Regions from separate parts of the Bacillus songklensis genome, predicted to be linked through region 2. Evidence: a T-box and tRNA genes for the amino acid it is inferred to sense, from the RefSeq annotation. Region 2 holds a T-box; the other holds one or more tRNA genes.

Region 1 (3,415 bases), on a different contig from region 2:
TGAATTTTACAACATTTCTTATAGTAACCATTCATCCTTTCTTTTAAACGCCGAAATAAAAGAGATAACAAAAAAAGGCTTTTTGAATAAAAAAGCCTTTTTGTTATCTTATTCACTTATGCTATCAAAAGAAAAGATTTAAAATTTGATAGACAATCGCTGCGATGACGGCTGAAACAGGCAGCGTGATGATCCATGTTAATACAATGCGTTGGGCTACTCCCCACTTAACATCTTTCACACGTTGAGCAGATCCTACCCCCATAATAGCCGATGAGATAACGTGGGTTGTACTGACGGGAAGGTGCAGCATAGTTGCGCCGAAAATAACTATTGCAGATGAAAGATCAGCTGCTGCTCCATTGACGGGACGAATTTTCATGATTTTTCCGCCCACCGTCTTGATGATTTTCCAACCGCCTACAGAGGTTCCTATTCCCATTGATAGGGCTGCCCCTATACGTACCCACATCGGAATATCTGTTGAAGTCTGAAACCCGCCGGCAATAAGAGCCATCGTGATGATCCCCATCGCTTTTTGAGCATCGTTTGTTCCATGTGTATATGATTGCAAAGCAGCGGTTGCAATCTGCATTGTACGGAATCCTTTATTGGTTTTGGATAAGTTAAAGTTCTTAAATATAAATGCAAAAATGGTCATCATAATAAATCCAACGGCCAAGGCTAAAAACGGAGAAAGAACTAACGATTGCAAAATCTTGATAAAGCCCTGGTAGTTTAAAATATTGAACCCGGCTGCCGAAATGGCTGCACCGGCAACCGAACCGATAAGCGCATGGGAAGAACTGCTGGGAATCCCGTAATACCAAGTAATTAAGTTCCACGCTATCGCTGCAATAAGAGCAGCTAAAATCACAACAGATCCATTCCCCAGTTGGAACGGGTCGACAATATCTTTCGTGATGGTCTTGGCTACTCCCGTAAATGTTAGAGCACCGATAAAGTTCATGGACGCCGCTAAAATAATAGCTGTACGCGGCGGCAGCGCCTTTGTTGAAACAGAAGTTGCAATTGCATTAGCCGTATCATGGAAACCGTTGATAAAGTCAAATGCCAGTGCAAAAACAACAACTAAAATAGTTAAAATTAATATTGTATCCATTGACCCAAAACTCCTTACGCGTTACGCATGATAATCGTTTCTAGAGTGTTGGCTACATCTTCACAGCTGTCTGCAATTCCTTCTAGCATTTCATACAATTCTTTTACTTGAATGATTCTAATCGGATCTTTTTCCACAACGAATAAATTTTTAATAGACGCTCGTAATAACTCATCGCATCTTGATTCTAAATCTTTAATTTGAATGGCATGTGTACGGATATCGAGTAATTTTTTGCTTGTTAATAACTCAATCGCTTTTGCAATTTCGATTGAGCTTTGGTGGATATTACTGAAGAATTTTGACATATACTCGTCTATATTTGTGATAGAGTACATTTCTAAACGAGCCACCCATTGCTCCAATCCATCTAACACATCATCCATTTTCATAGCCAGTTGTAAAATATCTTCGCGTTCAATCGGTGTGATGAATGTTTTATTTAAAGCGACAATCAGTTCATGTATATATGTATCACCTTTATGTTCGTATTCCTTCATCACACCAGAAAACTCTTTTAAATCACTTGTATTTTTGATTTGGTAGTCTACAAAGTACTGAGTAGACTCCTTTACATTAGATGAAATGCGGGAAAGCATTTCAAAAAAGACATCTTTTTTTGGTGAAAAAATCATAAAAGGAAACCTCCAAATCCGTTTATATAACTTAAAGAGCCAACGGTCATATTTTAGCATTTTTTGTCGAATTTACAATCGATTTATAAAATCTTTACAATTTCTTTACAATAGTAGAAAGCCGTATCCCTTTTAATTTATTGTGTTCATTTCAACGTTTATTTACTAATAATAAAGGAAATAAAAAAAGCCCCCTGAAAAACAGGAGACTTAGTAAGCTCATATGTATGGCGGAGGAAGAGGGATTCGAACCCCCGCGGGCTTTGACACCCCTGTCGGTTTTCAAGACCGATCCCTTCAGCCGGACTTGGGTATTCCTCCGTTTCAAGCGGGCTTTTTTAATTGTCTAGCTGCGAAAGCCAAACCGTACGGCTGTTTCACTTCTTCCTGCGGAGTCAAAAAGCGACTCCTTCTCAGATGCTCCAACATCCTATCGGTTTAAGCGGGCTTTCTCCGCTTTTCTTGCACTGGTGGACCCTGCAGGACTCGAACCTGCGACCGGACGGTTATGAGCCGTCTGCTCTAACCAGCTGAGCTAAGGGTCCAAATGGCTCCACAGGCAGGACTCGAACCTGCGACCAATCGGTTAACAGCCGATTGCTCTACCACTGAGCTACTGTGGAATATAAAGATAAAATAGCGGCGGAGGGGATCGAACCCCCGACCTCACGGGTATGAACCGTACGCTCTAGCCAGCTGAGCTACACCGCCGAATGGCTCCACAGGCAGGACTCGAACCTGCGACCAATCGGTTAACAGCCGATTGCTCTACCACTGAGCTACTGTGGAACATCAAATAATTTTAACGACATTAAAAATTTATCATGATTTTCCATGCTTGTCAAACAGTTTTTAAAGGACTGTAATGAGAAAGTAAACGATCATCACCGCTTGAATCATTCCTTTTGTAATAGCTCCACTGAAAAAACCGACAAGAGAACCAAAGCCGATATGGATCGCCTCAAAAAAGGATTTTCTCTGAAAAATCAATTCAGCAAGGACCGCCCCTACAAAAGGACCAATAATAATGCCGGCTACAGGTATAACAAAAGGACCAACCATCAACCCGATTGTACTCCCCCATATGCCAGCCTTTGATCCTCCGAATTTTTTCACTCCAACCAAATTGGCTAAATAATCTGCCGCAAATAAAGCTAATATGAATAGTCCCTGGATCAGCCAAAACAAGGGGCCAAACGGCTGGAACCCAAACAATACACCGTATAAAATAAAGCCGGCCGCAATAAATAACACACTTGGAATGATAGGATAGATAAGCCCGATAAATGCAATGACAAATAAAAGAGCAATAATGCCCCAATACACAATGGTCACGTTTTCACACACCTCTTATCCAAAAATAAACGCAGGAACGTTTCAAGGTCCCTGCTCTTTATTATAAGCCTTCTTTTCCCAATATTAAACGCGCAAACCTTATATTTACGTTAAGGCAGCCTTCCAGATTGTTTTCGTTTGAATCCGGCCTTCAATATAAACATTGCGGCAAATATGAGGGATTAATACTATCCATAAATAAACTTCCTGTAGAGCCTGAGCATAACCCTTTATTTTGAAAATTTCTTGTATTCGTTTTTGTGGACCGCTACAATGGGAGTGGGTAAAGGAGGTGAGGAAGTGAATGTATATAAACAGCTAT
Region 2 (3,415 bases):
ATCTAGAGCTGGATAAAAAAGCGTTGGATGAAAACGGCAAGTTAGCGGCTCCTTTTAAAGAGGGTACAAAAGTTGGTTCTGTTGGTGTCAAATATAAAGGCGAAGACCAGCTTGGCTACTTAACTAAAGAAGGAGAACAAGCAGCCGAAGTGGCTCTCGTTACAAAAGATGAAGTAGAAAAGGCAAATTGGTTTATTTTATCTATTCGCAGTATCGGCGGCTTTTTTGCCGATGTTTGGACAAGCGCTGCCAAGACGGTCAAAGGATGGTTTTAGGCTCTCTATCTAATAGAGAGCTCTTTTTTACACATTTTTAGGCATTATTTTGAATGAATTAAGCTATAAAAATGAATATTAAATATAGAAATAGGTTTTAGAAAACGCTAATTAAGCATATCTATATTCTTTTTTATAGGATTTGTTCAGAAAATAAGGTAAAATAAAAAAATGAAAAACATATAGAGCGAATTTTTTGCTCATATAAACACATCAATGAGGGGAGTACGAAAATGAATACAGGTACTGATCGCGTTAAACGTGGAATGGCAGAAATGCAAAAAGGCGGCGTTATTATGGACGTTGTCAATGCAGAACAAGCAAAGATTGCAGAAGAAGCAGGGGCGGTAGCCGTTATGGCATTAGAACGTGTTCCAGCTGACATTCGTGCAGCAGGCGGTGTTGCTCGTATGGCGGACCCGACAATCGTGGAAGAAGTTATGAATGCTGTTTCTATTCCTGTAATGGCTAAAGCACGTATTGGACATATCGTAGAAGCGCGTGTATTAGAAGCGCTTGGCGTTGACTATATTGATGAAAGTGAAGTATTAACTCCAGCGGATGAAGAATACCATCTTAATAAAAGCGTATTTACTGTACCATTTGTTTGTGGCTGCCGTGATTTAGGAGAAGCCGCTCGTCGTATTGGGGAGGGAGCATCTATGCTTCGCACTAAAGGGGAGCCGGGTACAGGTAACATTGTAGAAGCTGTTCGTCATATGAGAAAAGTCAACGCTCAAGTTCGTAAATTAGTAAGCATGAGTGAAGACGAAATCATGACAGAAGCAAAATTGTTAGGTGCACCTTATGAAATTTTGCTTCAAATCAAACGTGAAGGCCGTTTACCAGTTGTTAACTTTGCAGCAGGCGGCGTAGCTACACCAGCTGATGCAGCATTAATGATGCAATTAGGTGCTGATGGTGTATTCGTAGGCTCCGGTATCTTCAAATCAGAAAATCCTGCGAAATTTGCCCGCGCTATTGTAGAAGCGACAACTCATTATGAAGACTATGAGTTAATCGCTCAGCTTTCTAAAGGCTTAGGAACAGCTATGAAAGGAATTGAAATTTCAACTTTACTTCCAGAACACCGTATGCAAGAGCGCGGTTGGTAATTGAAAGGGTTGTACAAATGGTGAAGGTTGGAGTTCTTGGATTACAAGGAGCAGTTCGTGAGCATATATGGGCTGTAGAAGCTGCTGGTGCAGAAGCTGTTGTCATAAAAAAAGTGGAACAATTAGAGAACCTCGATGGTTTGATTCTCCCAGGTGGGGAAAGTACTACGATGCGCCGATTAATTGATAAATACAACTTTATGCAGCCACTACGTGATTTTGCGGCAGCTGGCAAGCCTATGTTTGGGACATGCGCAGGTCTTATTTTATTGGCAAATAATCTCGTCGGATATGAAGAACCACACCTTGGTGTTATGGACATTACAGTTGAGCGAAATTCATTCGGACGCCAGCGAGAAAGCTTTGAAGCAAAACTCGCTATTAAAGGTGTAGCCGATGACTTTATCGGTGTGTTCATCCGAGCTCCTCACATTGTTAGTGTGGGAGATGGTGTCGAGGTTCTCTCAGAGCATGATGGACGCATTGTAGCAGCGAGACAAGGTCAATTTTTAGGGTGCTCATTCCATCCTGAATTAACAGAAGACCATCGTATGGCTCAATATTTTGTGAATATGGTCAAAGAATTAAAGGCATAAAACGGTTGCATCTTGTAAAAACTTATAGTAAATTATGTAGTATTAAAATATATGTAAAAGCGATGAGAGGAACTAGTAGCAAGATATCTTTCCTGTAGAGAGTCGATGGCTGGTGAGAATCGATGGCAAGATCTTGTGAATCCATCCTCGAGCAAGTTGCTGAACAACAGCCGTTTAGTAGGCAATTTCGGTGTAAAACCGTTATCAGTGTAAGCTGGAAAGCAATCAAGGATTGTTTTCAATTAGGGTGGCAACGCGGGTAAACTCTCGTCCCTATCTATAGGGATGGGGGTTTTTTTATTTGCCCTTATACATATGTTCAAGGAGGTATAGTATGCTGGATTTGAAATTTTTGCGTGCCAATTTTGCTGAAGTAAAAGAAAAAATGAAATTTAGAGGAGAAGATTTAACGGATTTAGGTCAATTTGAAGAGCTAGATCAAAAAAGAAGAGAGCTTATTACCCAAACAGAAGAGTTAAAAAGCAAACGTAATGAAGTTTCTCAACAAGTAGCCATGTTAAAAAGGGAAAAAAAAGATGCTGATCACCTTATTTCAGAAATGAGACAAGTGGGAGATCGTATTAAAGTGTTGGATGAGGAGCTTCGCACAGTAGAAGAAGCCTTAGAAAAACTGTTATTATCTATCCCTAACATTCCTCATGAAAGTGTACCCGTTGGAGAGACTGAAGATGATAATGTAGAAGTTCGCAAATGGGGAGAAGTACGCCAGTTTGAATTCGAACCAAAACCACATTGGGACATTGCAACAGACCTCGATATTTTGGATTTTGAACGCGCTGGAAAAGTGACAGGAAGCCGCTTTGTATTTTATAAAGGATTAGGAGCAAGATTAGAACGGGCATTGATTAATTTTATGTTAGACCTTCATGTAGAAGAGCATGGATATGAGGAAGTATTACCTCCTTATATGGTAAATCGCACAAGCATGACGGGGACAGGCCAGCTTCCAAAATTTGAGGAAGATGCGTTTCGAATCGAATCTGAAGATTATTTCTTGATTCCAACAGCGGAAGTGCCTGTTACTAATTTACATCGTGACGAAATTTTAAATGGAGATCAGCTTCCAATTACTTATGCTGCTTACAGTGCATGCTTCCGTTCAGAAGCTGGTTCAGCTGGCCGTGATACGAGAGGGCTTATCCGTCAGCATCAATTCAACAAGGTAGAGTTAGTTCGTTTTGTTAAACCTGAAGACTCTTACGATGAATTAGAAAAATTAACGGGGCATGCAGAAAAAGTATTACAGCTATTGGGATTACCTTATCGTGTCATGAGCATGTGCACAGGAGATTTAGGCTTTACTGCCGCCAAGAAATATGACATCGAAGTATGGATTCCAAGCTATAACACATATCGTGAAATTTCCTCTTGTTCAAATTTTGAAGGATTCCAGGCACGTCGTGCGAAC

What was found. The T-box of region 2 lies ahead of serS (serine--tRNA ligase). A T-box ahead of a tRNA ligase gene usually reads a tRNA of that ligase, here a tRNA-Ser.
Region 1: it has a tRNA-Ser gene. The T-box ahead of serS (serine--tRNA ligase) is inferred to sense a tRNA for this amino acid. The anticodon was not compared.

Annotation. Positions count from the first base shown of each region.
Region 1 is NZ_JBHRZT010000020.1:416,575-419,989, forward strand. Features, by position in the region: gene ACFOU2_RS05135 (inorganic phosphate transporter) at 125-1,123, opposite strand; gene ACFOU2_RS05140 (DUF47 domain-containing protein) at 1,138-1,758, opposite strand; tRNA gene ACFOU2_RS05145 (tRNA-Ser) at 1,987-2,079, opposite strand; tRNA gene ACFOU2_RS05150 (tRNA-Ile) at 2,227-2,303, opposite strand; tRNA gene ACFOU2_RS05155 (tRNA-Asn) at 2,307-2,381, opposite strand; tRNA gene ACFOU2_RS05160 (tRNA-Met) at 2,396-2,469, opposite strand; tRNA gene ACFOU2_RS05165 (tRNA-Asn) at 2,473-2,547, opposite strand; gene ACFOU2_RS05170 (DUF456 domain-containing protein) at 2,611-3,093, opposite strand; gene ACFOU2_RS05175 (DUF1189 domain-containing protein) at 3,394-3,415, shown strand, end outside.
Region 2 is NZ_JBHRZT010000028.1:8,170-11,584, reverse strand. Features, by position in the region: gene ACFOU2_RS07760 (serine hydrolase) at 1-275, shown strand, start outside; gene pdxS (pyridoxal 5'-phosphate synthase lyase subunit PdxS) at 509-1,390, shown strand; gene pdxT (pyridoxal 5'-phosphate synthase glutaminase subunit PdxT) at 1,408-1,986, shown strand; T-box leader at 2,040-2,264, shown strand; gene serS (serine--tRNA ligase) at 2,321-3,415, shown strand, end outside.